2 regions of the Janthinobacterium sp. GW821-FHT03C08 genome follow, and region 2 is predicted to be linked to the other one. Evidence: predicted binding sites of a transcription regulator. Region 2 holds the regulator's gene; the other holds the start of a gene.

Region 1 (9,050 bases), on a different contig from region 2:
CACGATGGCAGCGTCACTCTTTTACCGCGCCAGGCCGGCGCACATTTTCGGATAGAACTGCCCTTATGATGACGAGAATTCCCGTGGCCGCCATGGCCGCCTGCGCGCTGCTCCTGGGCGGCTGCGCCAGCAAGCCCGCTACCCAGACGCCCGTGCTGGTGCAGACGCCGCCGCGCGTGGTGGTCGTCGCCGATCCCCAGCTGACCGAGCTGCTGGCCTACCAGAACGCCTTGCGCCTGATGACGCCGTCGGAACTGGTGAAAGCGCAGCTGGACCTGGCCAAGGCCGATACGGCGCCGCAGAACGTCATCCGCCGCGCCATGCTGCAGGCGGCCGTGCGCGGCCCCGGCGACCTGGCCCGCGCGCAAGCCTTGCTGGAACCGCTGGCCACGGCCACGGGCAAGGACGCGCAGCTGCTGGCGCCGCTGGCGCAATTGCTCAGCAGCCAGTACGCGGAACTGCGCCGCCAGGAAGACAGCATCGACAAGCTCAACACGCAGTTGCGCGACGCCCAGCGGCGCAACGACTTGCTCAATGAAAAGCTCGAGGCGCTGAAGAATATCGAGCGCAGCCTGTCCGTGCGTCCCGCCGCGGGAGCGCCGAAATGAGCGAACACGCCCACATCCTCCTGGTCGACGACGACCCCGACCTGCTGCGCCTGCTGACCATCCGTCTGAAGGCGGGCAATTACCGCGTCACGGCCGTGGGCAGCGCGGAAGCGGCGCTGGCGCGCCTGGCCGTGGAATTGCCATCCCTGGTCATTACCGACGTGCAATTGCCGGGCCGCGACGGCCTGGCCCTGTTCGACGAAATCCGCCGCCAGCACGCGGCCCTGCCCGTCATCCTGCTGACGGCCCACGGCACCATTCCCGACGCCGTCGAGGCCACGGCGCGCGGTGCCTTCGCCTACCTGACGAAGCCGTTCGATGGCAAGTTGCTCATGGAAAAGGTGGCGTACGCCGTCAACCTGTCCACCGTCATGCCGGCGGCCGCCTCCAGCGACGAGAGCTGGCGCGCCGAGCTGATCAGCCGCAGCGCGCAGATGGCCGAGCTGCTGGCCGAAGCGAAGCTGGTGGCGGGGTCGGATGCCAGCATCCTGATCCGCGGCCCCAGCGGCACGGGCAAGGAATTGCTGGCGCGCGCCCTGCACAACGCCGGTCGCCGCGCCAAGGCGCCGTTTATCGCCGTCAACTGCGGCGCCATTCCCGAGCAGCTGCTGGAATCGGAATTGTTCGGCCACGTGAAAGGCTCGTTTACGGGCGCCGTCGGCAACCGCGAAGGTTTATTTCAGGCGGCCGATGGCGGCACCCTGTTTTTGGATGAGATCGGCGACATGCCCCTGCCGCTGCAGGTCAAGCTGCTGCGCGTGCTGCAGGAGCGGGCCGTGCGCCCCGTGGGCGCCGACCAGACGCGCCCGGTGGACGTGCGCCTGCTGTCGGCCACGCACCGCGACCTCGACGTGGCGATGACGGAAGGCCAATTTCGCGAAGACCTGTATTACCGCCTCAACGTCGTCACCTTGACCCTGCCGCCGCTGGCCGAGCGCCGCGAAGACATCGCCTTGCTGGCCAACCATTTCCTGCAGAAACTGGCGGCCAAGTACCAGAAGCCCCTGAACGGTTTCGCCCCCGATGCCCTCACGGCCCTGGTGGCGGCGCCATGGCCCGGCAATGTGCGCCAGCTGGTCAATGTCGTCGAGCAGGTGTGCGCGCTGGCCACGGCGCCGCTGGTGCCCTTGTCGCTGGTACAGCGGGCCTTGCGCGTGCCCTCGCTGGAAGCGCTCAGCTACAACGAAGCGAAACAGCGCTTCGAGCGCGACTACCTGATCCAGCTGCTGCGCCTGACGGACGGCAACGTGGCCGACGCGGCCCGCCTGGCCGACCGCAACCGCACGGAGTTCTACCGTCTATTGCAGAAATACGAGCTGACGCCGGCCCTGTTCCGGGCCGACGGCGACCCTGTCGCTGAATAGCGACAAAAATAAAGTCTTATGAATCAACGACTTAGTTTAAAACATTGATATTGTTGCCATCCCTTGTCGCTGTCAGGCGACAAAAAGCCCGGTTTTCCGGGCCGGATCGGCGGGAAAAGCGCAGAAAAAATCCGGGATGAATATAAGTCGTTGATTTCAAATGAAAATTAAAAGCTGGCACGGTGCTTGCTGTATGGGTAGATGTGACGCTTCAAAGTGTTGCTTTAACCAAGTAAGAAGCTTTTAACTTCATTGAGAGGAACTACCATGCAAACATCGAAACTGTTCAATACCCTGGTTGCCGCTATCGTTCTGTCGGGCGCCTCGATCACCGCTTCGCATGCAGCTGACTCCGCACCAAAAGCACAAGCTCCTGCTGACACTGTCGTGGCCGCCAACGCCGCCGCTGCCGTCCCTGATGAAACCATCACTTCCTCGGCCAAGGCCGCCCTGAGCGCCGATGCGCAAGCCGCTACCCTGCCCGTCAAGGTAGCAACCCAGCAAGGCGTCGTGGTCCTGTCGGGCGACGTGCCGAGCGCCGAAGCGGGTGACCGCGTCGTGCAGATCGTCGCTTCCGTGAGCGGCGTGAAAGAAATCAAGAACGAGCTGAAAGTCAAAGCCGCCGGCTAAACGCCTCGCGCTGTACTTTACTCCGGGTTGCCCTGTCTGCGGACAGGGCATTTTTTTTGCCCATGCGCTTGTTGTTGGCAAGCCATGTTTTCAGGCAAGTAGCTGGGCAATAGGGTTAGAATAGCCAGCACTGGCGCCGATTCCGGCGCTTTTTGTCATCCATGGCGCAGTGTTGCAAGGCTGGGCCGCTACCAGGCTACCGCATGTCTTCTTTCTCTCCCGCCGCCCTGTTGCGCAATCTGAAACCCGACAAATTCACCATCGCCCTGCTCGTCACCGTGGCGCTGGCCAGCCTCCTGCCCTGCACGGGCCAGACGGCCGTAGTCTTCGGCAATATCACCACCGTTGCCATCGGCGCCCTGTTCTTCCTGCATGGGGCCAAGCTGTCGCGCGAAGCCGTGGTGGCTGGCGTCATGCACTGGCGCCTGCATTTGCTGGTGCTGGCCAGCACGTTCATTTTGTTCCCCCTGCTGGGCCTGGCCCTGCGTCCGCTGGCGCTGACTTTCCTCACGCCCGATCTGTACGTGGGCATCCTGTTCCTGTGCGCGCTGCCATCGACCGTGCAATCGTCGATCGCCCTGACGGCCATGGCGCGCGGCAACGTGCCGGCCGCCATCTGCAGCGCCTCGGCCTCGAATTTCATCGGCATTTTCCTTGCCCCCATCCTGGTGGGCTTGCTGGTGGCGAAAGGCGCGGAAAGCAAGTCGTCGGTCGACGCCGTGCTGTCCATCGTCATGCAATTGCTGCTGCCGTTTCTGGCCGGCCAGTTCCTGCGCCGCTGGATAGGCCGCTGGGTCGACCGCCACAAGGCCATGCTGAAATTCGTCGACCAGGGTTCCATTTTGCTGGTGGTCTACACGGCCTTCAGCGAAGCCGTCAGCGAAGGCCTGTGGCACACGATCTCGGTGGAAACCCTAGTGGCGCTGGGCGTGTTCAGCATCGTGCTGCTGGCGCTGGTCCTGGGCCTGATGACGTTCATCAGCCGCCGCCTGGGCTTTAGCAAGGAAGACGAGATCGCCATCGTCTTTTGCGGCTCGAAGAAAAGCCTGGCCAGCGGCGTGCCCATGGCCAAGGTCTTGTTCGCCGCGCACTCGCTGGGCATGGTGATTTTGCCGCTGATGCTGTTCCATCAGATTCAGCTGATGATCTGCGCCGTGATTGCGCAGCGTTATGCGCGGCGCGACGAGGCGCAGGAAGTGCCGGCGGCGACGTCCTGAGCGAAGGCTCAGCTCCCCATACCGCGCCTGGCGCGGTATTTTTTTGCCTGCGCGGCGCGGAAAGCCGTGGATTGGTGCCTCAGGCCATGGGCGAGGTACTGCTGGACAATCAGTTCAATATAGAAGTTATCTTTCAAGCATTTTTTTGTGTTGTAATGTATGGGGCTTGCCAGCAATGATTGAAACGTCACCATGCTGCGCGAGCGGAACAGGCGCATCCAGATGGCGGGTAATTGGCAGAGCTGATTTGTATCACTGATGCAAGCGTCGAATCAGGAACCATATGCGGAAAGTATTGACTCTTATTTCATAAAAAAACGGTGAGGAAGCATGATGTCATTTGCAAGAATAATCGCCATTTTTTCCTTGAGTGGATTGATTATTCCATTTCTTTCTCGGGTTGTATGGCATTTTCTTGATTACAGTCCATATTTCGATATGCAGCGCATTGTGTTCAAACTGCAACTGTTGCTTTGGCCGACGTCTGTAATGATGTTGGCAGCGGCTAACCCTCAGATGGAACCGGAAATTTTCTTGTTTTCGATGGCAGCCAATGTGGTTTTCTATGTCTTGCTTGGCACGCTGGTGTGGCTGGGATTGCGCAAGCATGGCGCTTTTTTCGCTATCGCAGGCATTGGATGGGGCGTGATATGGTGGAAACTGCTCTCGTTGTGAGAAGTAAAGAAACAAGTTTTTTGTTAGATGAATATTGCTATTGAAAAATAGAGTCATAGTCATTTTCTGCCACATGCGGGGGCACAACGCGCTTGGTAAATGGCGCCGGGCTTTAGTCTCGACGATCCGATCGCCTTTACGACATCGCAGGCGCCACCCGCAAGCGATGTCGTCACCTCTGACTAGCCTTTCAGCAACTTCTGCGCCTGCCGCAAGCCATCAACGATCACCGCATACGCCTGGCGCCGGCTCTCTTCGTCCCGTGCGCGCAGCACATATGACGGGTGATACACGGTCACGACCCAGCGCCCGTCGCGTTCGATGGGCGTGCCGATCAGCGGCGTCATGCTGGCCGCGCCATCCTGCAGCACGGCTTTCAATGCCGTGCTGCCCAGCGCCACGATTACCTGTGGTTTGCCACGTTCGATCTCTTCTTCCAGCCAGCCATGACAGGCGAGGATTTCGCGCTGCGCAGGCGTCTTGTGCAGGCGGCGCTTGCCGCGCGGTTCCCACTTGAAATGCTTGACGGCATTGGTCAGATATAGGCTGTCGCGCGCCAGGCCCGCTTCCTGCATGGCCTGCTCGAGCACTGCGCCGGCCGGGCCCACAAAGGGCAAGCCCGCCAGGTCTTCCTGGTCGCCCGGCTGCTCGCCGACGAGCATGATGCGGGCGGTGTGCGGGCCGATGCCGGGCACGGCCTGGGTGGCGCTCTTCCATAACTCGCAGCGGCGGCACTGGTCCAGCGTCGTGGCAGTCGCGCGCGCGGGCTGGGCCCGCTCGGAGTTGATCTGGATCATGGCGGCGCCCTGGCGCTGTCCCACGCTGGCCGTCTGGCCCGTGCGGCGCTCGCCGTTGGCCGCACCGCTCAGCATGGCGGGCACGATGGCGCCTTCCGGCAGGTTTTTCCAGAAGCGCGATGGGATATGGCTGTGCAGCAAATCCGCATTCACGCGGGCCGGGTTGAAGATGCTGCGGTAGTAGGTCAGCCACAGGGCTTCGCCCGCATCGTCGATCTCGGCCGCACTGCGCAGCAGGGCCGGCCCCGCGTGCAGGGTGGCGCCATCCCACAGCATGCTGGCATCGGGCGTGGCGATCATCCAGCTGATGGAGCCCATGCGGCGCGCGAAGTGGCGCGCCACTTGCGGCAGCACCTCGTGCGTCGGTTCGAACCAGGCGACAAAACGCGGTGCCCCTTGCGCCTCGCCGCGTTCGCGGAAGCGCACGTAGGCGTGCATGTCGTGCTCTTCGCGCCGCACGGCCTTGGCCATGGCGTGCAGGCGCGCGCCGTCCGCGTCGGCCGGCGACATCACGTCGTGCTGGCCGTGCTGCCAGCGCCAGAGCACTTGATATAAAAACGCCCAGCGGTCGTGTACCTTGAAACAGGCGGCGGCCTGCAGCAGTTCCACCAGCTGGCGGGGCAGGCGCAGCATGGGGGCATCGGTAGCGGTCGCCTCTGGCGGGGAGGAAAACAGGTCGCCGCCGTCTGGCTGCGCGAGCCAGGCGACGTTAGCGGGCGGCACCTTGAGCGCGATCAATTCGCGTGCCGCCGCGCGCCACTCGTCGAAGGACTGCGCCAGCCGGACGACGGCGTTCATGCCGCCTGCAGCTCCGGCCACAGATGCATTTGCTGCGGCGCCTCCGCCATGGCGCTGCGCAGGTGTTCCGATGCCGTGGTGTCGCGCGCGGGAAAGTAGTCGGCCGTGATGATGAAGGGGGCGATTTTCTTCATGCTGCAGCGCAGGCGCGACAGGTCGGCGTAGCGCACCTGCCGCAGGCGGCGCAGGTCGACGATGCGCTGCGCGTTGCGCAGGCCGATGCCGGGCACGCGCGCGATCATGTGCTGCGCGGCGCGGTTCAAGTCCAGCGGAAAATGTTCGCGGTGCGCCAGCGCCCAGGCCAGCTTGGGATCGATGTCGAGCGCCAGGTTGCCGCCCGTGGCGGGCAGCAATTCGTTGGCCTGGAAACCGTAGCTGCGCAGCAAGAAATCGGCCTGGTACAGCCGGTGTTCGCGCAGCATCGGCGGCGGCGCCAGCGGCACGCTTTTCGGGCTGTCGGGGATGGGGCTGAAGGCGGAGTAGTACACGCGCTTGAGCTTGTAGCTGCCATACAGGGTCTCGGCCGTGGCGAGGATTTGCTGGTCGTCGCTGGCATCGGCGCCGACGATCATCTGCGTGCTTTGCCCGGCCGGCGCGAAGCGCGGCGAGCGCGGTTCTTCGGCCTTTTCATCGAGCTTGCGGCGGATGGCACCCATGGCCAGCTTGATCGTGTGTACGCTCTTTTCCGGCGCCAGTTTCTGCACGCTGTCCTGCGTGGGCAACTCGATGTTGACGCTGAGGCGGTCGGCATAGCGGCCCGCCTGCGCGATCAGGGCCGGATCGGCGTCGGGGATGGTTTTCAGGTGGATGTAGCCGCGGAACTGGTGCACCTCGCGCAGCTCGCGCGCCACCTGCACCAGCTGCTCCATCGTGTAGTCGGCCGACTGGATGATGCCGGAGCTGAGGAACAGGCCGTCGATGTAGTTGCGCAGGTAAAAGTCAGCCGTCAGCTTGACCACTTCGGCCACCGTAAACCGCGCGCGCGGCACGTTCGAGCTGCGGCGGTTGACGCAGTACTGGCAATCGTACAGGCAGTAATTCGTCAGCAGGATCTTGAGCAGCGAGACGCAGCGCCCGTCCGGCGTGTAGCTGTGGCAAATGCCCATGCCCGTGGTGGCGCCAAAGCCATCCTTGCCGATGGAATCGCGTTTGGGCGCGCCGCTGCTGGCGCAGGACGCATCGTACTTCGCCGCATCGGCGAGGATTTCCAGCTTGTCCGTCAATTCCATGGCTTGCCTCGATATACTGTGTTTATATACAGTATATCAGGGAATCCGCCTTGCGCAGGCTTGAGCTGATGCATGGCAGAACGTTATATATCGGTGTATATTACGGGCCTTGTTCTCTTCTCTTTAAGGATACGACCATGCGCCTCACTTCCCTCGCCAAGCTCCTCGGCACCGCCCTCCTCGCCACCGCCGCCTCGTCCGCCTTTGCCGGCGAAGTGGTGGTGTCGGCCGCGGCCAGCCTGACGAATGCGTTCAAGGATGCGGCGCAGGGCTATGAAGCGCAATATCCGGGCAGCAAGGTGTCCCTGAACTTCGCCGCCTCGGGCGTGCTGCTGCAGCAGATCGTCAAGGGCGCGCCCGTGGACGTGTTTGCTTCGGCCGACCAGGAAACCATGGACGCGGCGCAAAAGCAGGGCCTGGTGCTACCGGCCGACCGCCACGACTTCGTCAGCAACAGCCTGGTGCTGATCGTGCCGCACGACAGCAAGCTGGGCATCAAGGCGCTGGCCGACCTGACGCAGAAGGGCGTGACCCGCGTGGCCATCGCCAATCCGGCCAGCGTGCCCGTCGGCCGCTATTCGGAAGGCGCGCTGAAGAAGGCGAAATTGTGGGAGGCCGTGCAGCCCAAGGCCATCAGCACGCAGAACGTGCGCCAGTCGCTCGATTACGTGGCGCGCGGCGAAGTCGATGCGGGCTTCGTGTATGGCACCGACGCGGCCATCATGAAGGATAAAGTCAATGTGGTGCTGGAAGTGCCGCTGGAGGCGCCCGTGCTGTACCCGATCGCCACCATCAAGGATAGCGCCAACCAGGCCGAAGCGAAGCGTTTCGTCAGCTACCTGCAGACGGCGCCGGCGCAAGCCATCCTGGCCAAATACGGTTTCAAGAAGCCATAAGGCATACGACGGCAAATGGATATCGCCTGGACCGCGCTGGCCCTGTCGCTGAAGGTGGCGGCGTGGGCCACGGCGCTCAATTTGCTGCTCGGCATCGGTACGGGCTATCTGCTGGCGCGCACGCGCTTTCCCGGGCGCGAGCTGCTCGACGCCCTCCTGACGCTGCCCATGGTGATGCCGCCCACCGTGCTCGGCTATTACCTGCTGGTGCTGCTGGGTCGCCGCGGCACCCTGGGCATCTGGCTGCAGGACAACTTCGGCATCAACCTGATCTTTACGTGGCAGGGCGCCGTCATCGCTTCCACGGTGGTCGCCTTTCCCCTCGTCTTCAAGCCCGCGCGCGCCGCCTTCGAGGCCGTCGACGGCCAGCTGGAACAGGCCGCCCGCGTGCTGGGCATCTCGGAAATGGCGATTTTCTTCCGCGTGACCCTGCCGCTGGCCTGGCGCGGCATCCTGGCCGGCGTACTGCTGGGCTTCGTGCGCGCGCTGGGCGAGTTCGGCGCCACCCTGATGGTGGCCGGCAGCATTCCCGGCAAGACGCAGACCCTGTCCGTGGCCGTGTATGAAGCCGTGCAGGCGGGCCAGGACGACGTCGCCAACACCCTCGTGCTGATCACCTCCATCGTGTGTATCGTGGTGCTGCTGTCGGCTGGCCGCCTGGCGCCCGGGCGCATCGTTCACAAATGACGCCCATGCAACTCGACCTCGACCTCCGCGCCACCTTGCGCTCCGGCAAACGCCGTTTCGACATGCACGTGCAATGCACGTCGCACAGCCAGCGCATCGCCGTGTATGGCCCGTCCGGGGCCGGCAAGAGCATGACCCTGAAAGCCATT
Region 2 (9,050 bases):
TATGTTCTTTTCTGATTCTGGTTCAGGACAGGCCCAACGCTTACGCGTTTTCGACGATGATGCCTTCGATAATATTGGACACATCTTCGCAACGGTCGGTCACGGTTTCCAGAATTTCGTAGATCGCTTTCAGCTTGATCAGGTTGCGCACATCCGGTTCGTCGCGGAACAGCTTGGACATGGCGGCGCGCATCACATGGTCGGCATCCGATTCCAGGCGGTCGATCTCTTCGCAGATGGCGACGATCTTGCGCGAGTTGTCCATGTTGTGCAGCATGGCGACGGCGTCGCGCACTTTCTCGGTACAGGCCAGCACCAGTTCGGCCAGGCGCTTGGCTTCCGGCGTGACGGCCTTCAGGTCGTACAGCGACACGGTTTGCGCCGCGTCTTCCAGCAGGTCGAGGATGTCGTCCTGGCGCGTGATCAGCTGATGGATGTCGTCGCGGTCGATCGGCGTGATGAAGGTCTTGTGCAGCATTTCCACGGTGGCGTAGGTGACTTTGTCCGCCTGTTTCTCGATGCTTTCGATCGCATGTACGCGGTTTTCCAGGTCATCGAAATTGGTCATCAGGCCGAGCATCTCTTTGGCGCCCTTGACGCACAATTCCGCGTGCTGGTTAAACAATTCAAAAAACTTGCCCTCAGTGGGCATCAAGCGTCCAAACATGTCATTCTCCGTTAAGCATTGAGTCGTGTTATTTACTACAGAAAGCCGCCCCGTATGAGGGGGCGGCCGATGGAATTGCCAGTGCTGCTGAGTCTTAGTCGCCTTGGTAAAGCGCCAGGCCACCACTGTAATTGCCAAATTTGGTGTACTGCCCCATGAAGGTGAGGCGGATGCTGCCGATTGGACCGTTACGTTGTTTACCGATGATGATTTCGGCCGTTCCCTTGTCTGGCGAGTCGGGGTTATACACCTCGTCGCGGTAAATGAACAGGATCACGTCGGCATCCTGCTCGATAGCGCCCGATTCGCGCAAGTCGGACATCACGGGACGTTTATTCGGGCGTTGTTCCAGCGAGCGGTTCAGCTGGGACAGCGCGATCACGGGGCAGCCGAGTTCTTTTGCCAGGCCTTTCAAGCCCCGCGAAATCTCGGAAATCTCCGTGGCGCGGTTGTCGCCAGGGGTATTGGCCGACATCAGCTGCAAGTAATCGACGATGATCAGGCCCAGCTTGCCGCATTGGCGCGACAAACGGCGCGAGCGGGCGCGCAATTCGATGGAGTTCAGCGCCGGCGTTTCATCGATGTACAGCTGCGCATCGTTCATCTTCTGGATGGCATTCGTCAGGCGTGGCCAGTCTTCGTCGTTCAGGCGGCCCGTGCGCAGGCGGTGCTGGTCCAGCTGCCCGACGGAGCCGAGCATACGCATGGCCAGCTGGGCGCCGCCCATCTCCATCGAGAACACGGCCACGGGCAAGCCGCTGTCGATGGCCACGTTCTCGCCGATGTTGACGGAAAACGCCGTCTTGCCCATCGACGGACGTCCCGCCACGATCACCAGGTCGCCCGGCTGCAGACCGGAGGTCATGCGGTCCAGGTCGATGAAACCGGTGGGCACGCCCGTGATTTCACTCTGGTTGTCGCGGCTGTACAGTTCGTCGATGCGCTCGACCACCTGCGTCAGCAAAGGCTGGATGGCGGTCCAGCCCTGGGCGCCGCGCGCGCCCTCTTCGGCGATGGCGAAAATCTTTGACTCGGCCTCGTCAAGCATCTGCTTGACTTCCTTGCCCTGCGGGCTGAAGGCCGTGCCGGAGATATCGTCGGCGACGGTGATGAGTTTGCGCAGCACGCCGCGGTCGCGCACGATCTCGGCATAGCGCCGGATATTCGCGGCCGATGGCGTGTTTTGCGCCATGGCGTTCAGGTAAGCGAGTCCGCCCACATCCTCGGCCTTGCCGAGCTGGGTCAGGGTTTCAAAAACAGTAATGACATCGGCTGGCTTGGAAGCGTTAACCATCTTGACGATTTGCTCGAAGATGATGCGATGGTCATAGCGATAGAAATCCTCCGCATGCATGAAATCGGCGATGCGGTCATACGCGGCATTGTCGCGCAGCAGACCACCGATGACGGATTGTTCTGCTTCGATCGAATGCGGCGGAATACGGAGGGAATCCAGTTGCGGATCAGAGGGGGCGTTCATGGCGCGAATTATACCCGCTTCGGCGTGCTGGCAAAAATAAAGGGCTGAAATTGAGCGAAAAAAAGGCCACAAAAAAGCCGGGCGAACCCGGCTTTTCATAGTGCGGCAGCGCGTGCGGGCCAGGCCCGCAGACGATTACGCGTTCGCGTCTGGTACGACAGCGATAACAACTTCCACAACCACGTCGGTGTGCAGAGCAACCGAAACGTTGTGCTCGCCAACGATCTTCAACGGGCCGGTAGGCATGCGGATTTGTGCTTTTTCAACAGCAAAACCTTGCTTGGTCAGCGCTTCAGCGATGTCGAAGTTGGTGACGGAACCGAACAGACGGCCATCGACGCCAGCTTTTTGAGCAACTTGAACGGTCAGACCGCTCAGTTTTTCGCCTTGGGCTTGCGATGCGGCCAGTTTGGCAGCTGCAGCTTTTTCCAGTTCGGCGCGCTTGACTTCGAATTCAGCCACGGCGGTTGCCGTAGCACGACGTGCCAGGCGTTGCGGGATCAGGAAGTTACGTGCGTAACCGTCTTTGACTTTGACGACTTCGCCGAGGTTACCGACGTTTACAACTTTTTCTAACAGAATGATTTGCATAGTTCTTCTCCAGGAATATCTGACCGATTAAGCGTGGTGCAGATCGGTGTATGGCAGCAGCGCGAGGAAGCGAGCGCGCTTGATTGCGGTGTCGACTTGGCGCTGGTAGTGCGCTTTGGTACCGGTCAGGCGTGCTGGCATGATCTTGCCGTTTTCCTGGACGAAGTCTTTCAGCGTGTCGACGTCTTTGTAGTCGACTTGCTCAACGTGAGCTGCCGTGAAGCGGCAGAACTTCTTACGTTTGAACAAAGGGTTTTGCTGTTTGCGTTTTTCTTTAAGCTTGAGCTTATTTTTGTCGAACTTTTTACCGAATGCCATGTCAGGCTCCTGTATCTAAAATGCGCTAGTCGGGAATGACTGCACTAAAATCAATGATGTGAAACACCAAACTCTTGCTGTTGCGGCTCTTTCTGGCCAGGAAACCCGTGAACTGATACACCCCACCCAAGCTTGCCTGGCTGAACCGGCCTGAGATTTCGCCAGCGGCTAGCGCGGCAACATCAAACTCGGTCAAACGGGCAATTCCTGCTTCCATCTGCTGCGAACTGTGTTGCAATACTGCATTCACAATCGGCAGCCCTGCCGGGGTATAGCGCAATATTTCGCGCTCGGCAATGATGGCGGTTACTTGTAGCTGGTTCAGCGCACGATCCTGGTCAAAAATTAAGCGGCTGCGGCTGGAGCGGCTGCTGGTGCTTCGGTGCGGTGGCTTTTGGCCGCGTCTTCGCGTTGTACCGATTTCATCATCGGCGAAGGAGCTGTTTCAGCTTTCTTCATTTTAACGGTCAGGTGACGCAACACGGCATCATTGAATTTGAATGCTGTTTCCAACTCGACCAGGGTCTCGTTGTCGCATTCGATGTTCAGGCAGATGTAGTGTGCTTTAGGCAGCTTTTGGATCGAGTAAGCCATTTGACGGCGGCCCCAATCTTCCACGCGGTGAACCGAACCGCCGCGGGTGGTTACGCTGGCTTTGTAGCGTTCGATCATCGCGGGCACTTGCTCGCTTTGGTCCGGATGGACGATAAAGACTATTTCATAATGACGCATGCAAACTCCTTCAGGTCGGATTGATAATCGCCCACCCCGGCGTCAAGACGGGTGTGGGAAGGTCAGCCGAAGATTATAACCGCCTTTTGCGAACTATTCAATGATTGCTTGCGCCGCGCCTGCCGGCCGCCACCTTTCTTGCCCCGATAGCAGGTTTTCTTTGAAAATCGGCGAAAAAGCCCGAAATCCCCTTGCATAGTGGGCGATACTGTACAAAAATACAGACTGTTCATATAGACAGCATTTTAGTATGCACCCACCGCTCATGATCAAGCTGACAGCACGACAAGAACAAATCCTGAACCTGATCAAGGACGCGATTGAAAATACGGGCTTTCCTCCCACCCGTGCCGAGATCGCCAATGAATTGGGCTTCAAATCGGCCAACGCGGCCGAAGAGCATTTGCAGGCCCTGGCCCGCAAGGGCGCGATCGAGATTTCGCCCGGCACCTCGCGCGGCATCCGCCTGATCGGCGCGGCGGCCGAAACGCTGCCGGCGAAGGTGCCGGCAGCGCTGCTGATGTCGCTGCCCCTGATCGGCCGCGTGGCAGCCGGTTCACCCATCCTGGCGCAGGAAAACCTGGAAGCGAGCTACAACGTCGACCCGGCCCTGTTTTCGGCCAAGCCCGACTTCCTGCTGAAGGTGCGCGGCTGGTCCATGCGCGACGCCGGCATCATGGATGGCGACTTGCTGGCCGTGAAGAAGGTCGACAGCGCCAAGAACGGCCAGATCGTCGTCGCCCGCATCGGCGACGAAGTCACCGTCAAGCGCTACAAGAAGACGGGCTCCGTCATCGAACTGCTGCCGGAAAACCCCGACTTCAAGGTCATCACCGTGTCACCGGAAGATGAATTTGCCCTGGAAGGCCTGGCCGTGGGCTTGATGCGCAGCTGGCATTGATTGAACGCGCCCTCATAAACCTACTGCGCAGCCCACTCTCGGGCATCCGTTGCTCGCTAGCTGGGCGCCCCCCGTACAATGTACAGCTCCGCTACTCAACCCGATATTGGGCTTGCCCGCTACGGTTTCTGAAGGCACGAAGACATTACCATTGAACGGCGAAAAACAAAGGGCCGCAACAGCATGACTGTTGCGGCCCTTTTCATTTGTCCGGCAACTTAGACATCAAGTGCCTGGCGGAAATCCTCGAGCAGATCCACCTCGTCCTCGATGCCGACGGAGACGCGGATCAGCGATTCGGCGATGCCCATGCTGGCGCGGCGCTCGGCCCCCATCTCATAGAAAATCGTGTGGGCGACGGGAATGACCAGGGTGCGCGTGTCGCCCAGGTTGCTTGCGGGAATGGCCAGATTCAGGCGGTTGAGGAAATCGAAGCAGTCGATGCCATCCATCAACTCAAAGCTGAACAGCGAGCCATAGCTGCGGAACAGCTCGCTGGCCAGCGCATGCTGCGGGTGCGACGGCAAGCCGGGATAATGCACGGCGGCCACGCGCGGGTCGGCGGCCAGTATGGTGGCCAGCGCCAGGGCATTCGAGCAGGTGCGGTCCATGCGCAAGGCCATGGTTTCCGCGCCGACGGCGATATGGTGCGCCGCTTCCGGCCCCAAGGAGGCGCCGAAGTCGCGCAAGGCCTTGGCGCGGATTTGCGCAATGCCCCATTGCGCGGGCGCCGCCTTCTTGTAATTCTCGAAAATATTCGGATACTGCGTCCAGTCGAACACGCCCGTGTCCGTCAAGCTGCCGCCCAGCGCATTGCCGTGGCCGCCGATGGATTTCGTCAGAGCGTTGACCACCAGGCCCGCGCCCACGGCCTTCGGACGGAACAGGTAGGGCGTCGTCATCGTATTGTCGACGATATACAGGATGCCCTTCTCGCGGCACAGGTCGCCGATTTTTTGCAGGTCGGCGATCTGCGTGCGCGGGTTGGCGATGGTTTCCACGAAAACAATCCGCGTCGTCGGCGTGATGGCGGCCGCCACGTTGGCGACATCGGTGGCATCGACGAAGGACACGCCTATGCCCTGCCCCGTCACCGTTTGCCACAGGCTGTTGGTGTTGCCAAACAGGAATGCCGACGACACGACGTGGTCGCCCGCGCGCAGCAGCGACTGCACCACGGCGCCGATGGCGCCCATGCCGGTGGCGAAGCACAGGGTCGCCACGCCGTCTTCCATCTTGTTGACCTTGTCTTCCAGCGCGGAAACGGTCGGGTTGCCCTGGCGGCCGTAGCGGAAGCCCGGCTCCTTGCCCTGGAACACGGACGCGAGCTGGCGCGCATCGGCGTAACCAAACGCGACGGAGGTGTGCACGGGCTTGTGCAGCGAGCCATGCTCGATGCCCTTGCGGCGGTCGTTATGCAGGATGGTAGTGGTAAAGCCGTAGTTTTTTTTATCGTTCATGATCGCGGAGCAAAAAAAGCCCGGCGCTAGCCGGGCAAGATAATTACGCTTCTGTCGTTGCCAGGTTCAGGTTCAGCTGGGAACGTGGCGTGTCTTCCGGCGCTGCCGCCTTCGGATGGTGGCGCGCATATTCCAGGCGGTCCAGGTATTCCTGCGACACGTCGCCCGTCACGTACACGCCGTCGAAGCACGAGGCCTCGAAGCTGGTCAGGGCCGGGTTGACGTCGGCGATGGCCTGCTTCAGCGCGCCGATATCCTGGTACACCAGGTAATCGGCCGTGATTTCGCGGCACACTTCTTCCGTCGTGCGGCCGTAGGCGATCAGCTCGTCGCGTGTCGGCATGTCGATGCCGTACACGTTCGGGAAGATGACCGGCGGCGCGGCCGAGGCGAAGATGACCTTCGTTGCGCCCGCTTCGCGCGCCATCTGCACGATTTCGCGGCTGGTGGTGCCGCGCACGATGGAATCGTCGACCAGCAGCACCACTTTATCCTTGAATTCGGACGGGATGGCGTTGAGCTTCTGGCGCACGGACTTCTTGCGCGCCGCCTGGCCCGGCATGATGAAGGTGCGGCCGATGTAGCGGTTCTTGATGAAGCCTTCGCGGTACTCGATGTTCAGCGCCATGGCCAGCTGGATGGCGGCCGGACGCGAGGAGTCGGGAATCGGCATGACCACGTCGATATGCACGCCTGGCAGCTCGGTGCGGATCTTTTCGGCCAGGTATTCGCCCATTTTCAGGCGCGTGGCGTACACGGAAGCGCCGTCGATGACGGAGTCGGGACGGGCCAGGTAGACGAATTCGAAGACGCAGGGATTCAGGCTGGCATTGTCCGCGCATTGGCGGCTGTGCAATTGCTTGTCGGCATCGATGAAGACGGCTTCACCGGGGCCGATGTCGCGCACGAAACGGAAGCCCATGCCTTCCAGGGCCACGGATTCGGAGGCGATCAGGTACTCGGTGCCCTGCTCGCTTTCATTGATGCCCAGGCACAGCGGACGGATGCCGTGCGGGTCGCGGAAGGCCAGCAAGCCCACGCCGGCAATTTGCGCCACGGCAGCATAGCCACCCTTGACGCGACGGTTCAGCACGGTAACGGCCTTGAAGATGGCGTCCGGGTCCAGGTTCAGGCCCGTCGTCGCTTCCTGGATTTCATGCGCCAGCACGTTGAGCAGCACTTCCGAGTCGGAATCGGTATTGATGTGGCGGCGGTCGTTCTTGAACATTTCCTGCTTCAACTGTTCCCAGTTGGTCAGGTTGCCATTGTGCGCCAGGGTGATGCCGAACGGCGCATTCACATAAAACGGCTGTGCTTCCTCTTCGCTCGACGAACCGGCCGTCGGATAGCGACAGTGACCGATGCCCGAATTGCCTTGCAGCGAACGCATGTTGCGCGTACGGAAGACGTCACGCACGAGGCCATTGGCCTTGTGCATGGAAAACATACTGCTGTGATTGGTCGCAATCCCTGCCGCATCCTGACCGCGATGTTGCAAGAGCAACAATGCATCATAGAGCAATTGATTGACAGGTTGATGGGAAACGACGCCGACGATGCCACACATGGTGTGCTCCTAAACTGTGCTACTGATTTTAAAAAAAATTCAAAATTTCACATGCTGCGCGTAAGCGGCAGGCAGATAAGGCTTGATGGCGCGCGCGCCCTGCTCTGCAAGCGGGCTGAGCAGCGCGTTCTTCCAGAATGGCTGCTGCGGGATGGACGTCATGCCACACAAGATGACGGCGGTCAGCACGATCACAAGGCCCCGCGCCACGCCGAACAGGCTGCCCAGGGTGCGGTCGGCCAGGCTCAGGCCCGTCACCTTGACCAGTGCGTCGACCGTCATGGACAGCAATCCCATCAAAATGCGCACGCCGATGAACAGCACCACGAAGGCCAGCAACAGGCGGACGGCTTCGCCCGGCACGGCTTCCGGCAGGAATTTCGCCAGGGTGGCGCCATACGCGTTGGCAATGACGAAAGCCACGATCCAGCTGACCAAGGACAGTATTTCCTTGACCAGGCCGCGCATCATGCTGATCAGCACGGACGTCACCAGCACGAACAGCACCAGATAATCGAAAATCGTCACGCCCGTTCAGCCTTGCAACATCACGCCGGCACCAGGCTGCCGCCCAGGCCCAGCTTTTGCAGCTTGGCGCGCGTCTTTTCCGCGTCTTCGCGGCTGCCGAATGGCCCCACGCGCACGCGGATGCGTTCGCCAGCGGGGCTGGAGACCTTCTGCGTGTACGACTTGATGCCCGCTTCGCGCAGTTTTTCCTGCAATTCGTCGACCTTGTCCTGCGTTGCCAGTGCCGCCACCTGCACCACGAACTTGCCGGAGCCGGCGTCATGGGCTTTCTCCTGCTGCTTGTCTTGCGGCTTGCCTTCCAGAATCGCCAGCGCGCGCGCAGCATCGTCGGCCGACTGCGCCGGCTTGGCAGGCTTCGGTTCAGGCTTGGCTTCCGGCTTGACCTCATGCTTCGGTTCAGGCTTGGGCTCGTGTTTCGGCTCCGGCTTGGTTTCGTGCTTCGGCTCGGGTTTCGGTTCGGGTTTCGGTTCCGGTTTCGGTTCCACCTTGACCGGCTTGGGCTCAGGCTTGGGCTCGGGTTTCGGCTCGACATAGGCCGGCTTGAGCGGCGCAGGCTCGGCGGCAGCCAGCACGGGTGCCGGCATCGGCTTGGCCGCAGGCGGCAGCGGCGCGTCGACGATTTCCTCGGACTGGTCCAGGCCATTCGATGCGGCCCGGGCCGGGACGGCCGGCACGGGCGCCGGTGCAGCCTTTTCCTTTGACGGAATATCGATGGCGATATCGTTGAACGGTGCTTTCGGCTCGGAATCGAGCAGCATCGGCAAGCCGACGGCCACGCCCAGGGCCAGGGCGACAGCCCCGACGAG

Evidence for each region. Region 2 encodes LexA, which represses DNA repair genes until DNA is damaged. Its sites were predicted from a motif close to ACTGTATNNNNATACAGT; they were not measured.
Region 1: AC07VL_RS15105 (putative DNA modification/repair radical SAM protein) is a predicted target of LexA. The motif match lies at 7,334-7,351, and genes of this name have one in related genera.

Annotation. Positions count from the first base shown of each region.
Region 1 covers NZ_JBWKUP010000009.1:231,286-240,335, forward strand. Annotated here, with positions in the region: gene AC07VL_RS15070 (HAMP domain-containing sensor histidine kinase) at 1-69, shown strand, start outside; gene AC07VL_RS15075 (hypothetical protein) at 66-608, shown strand; gene AC07VL_RS15080 (sigma 54-interacting transcriptional regulator) at 605-1,972, shown strand; gene AC07VL_RS15085 (BON domain-containing protein) at 2,240-2,602, shown strand; gene AC07VL_RS15090 (bile acid:sodium symporter family protein) at 2,806-3,819, shown strand; gene AC07VL_RS15095 (hypothetical protein) at 4,150-4,494, shown strand; gene AC07VL_RS15100 (UdgX family uracil-DNA binding protein) at 4,677-6,089, opposite strand; gene AC07VL_RS15105 (putative DNA modification/repair radical SAM protein) at 6,086-7,318, opposite strand; gene modA (molybdate ABC transporter substrate-binding protein) at 7,456-8,214, shown strand; gene modB (molybdate ABC transporter permease subunit) at 8,230-8,901, shown strand; gene AC07VL_RS15120 (sulfate/molybdate ABC transporter ATP-binding protein) at 8,907-9,050, shown strand, end outside.
Region 2 covers NZ_JBWKUP010000010.1:12,561-21,610, forward strand. Annotated here, with positions in the region: gene AC07VL_RS15470 (inorganic phosphate transporter) at 1-1, opposite strand, end outside; gene AC07VL_RS15475 (DUF47 domain-containing protein) at 41-667, opposite strand; gene AC07VL_RS15480 (replicative DNA helicase) at 762-2,147, opposite strand; gene rplI (50S ribosomal protein L9) at 2,283-2,738, opposite strand; gene rpsR (30S ribosomal protein S18) at 2,766-3,056, opposite strand; gene priB (primosomal replication protein N) at 3,082-3,381, opposite strand; gene rpsF (30S ribosomal protein S6) at 3,402-3,788, opposite strand; gene lexA (transcriptional repressor LexA) at 4,054-4,689, shown strand; gene AC07VL_RS15510 (cystathionine gamma-synthase family protein) at 4,908-6,149, opposite strand; gene purF (amidophosphoribosyltransferase) at 6,193-7,716, opposite strand; gene AC07VL_RS15520 (CvpA family protein) at 7,756-8,244, opposite strand; gene AC07VL_RS15525 (SPOR domain-containing protein) at 8,265-9,050, opposite strand, start outside.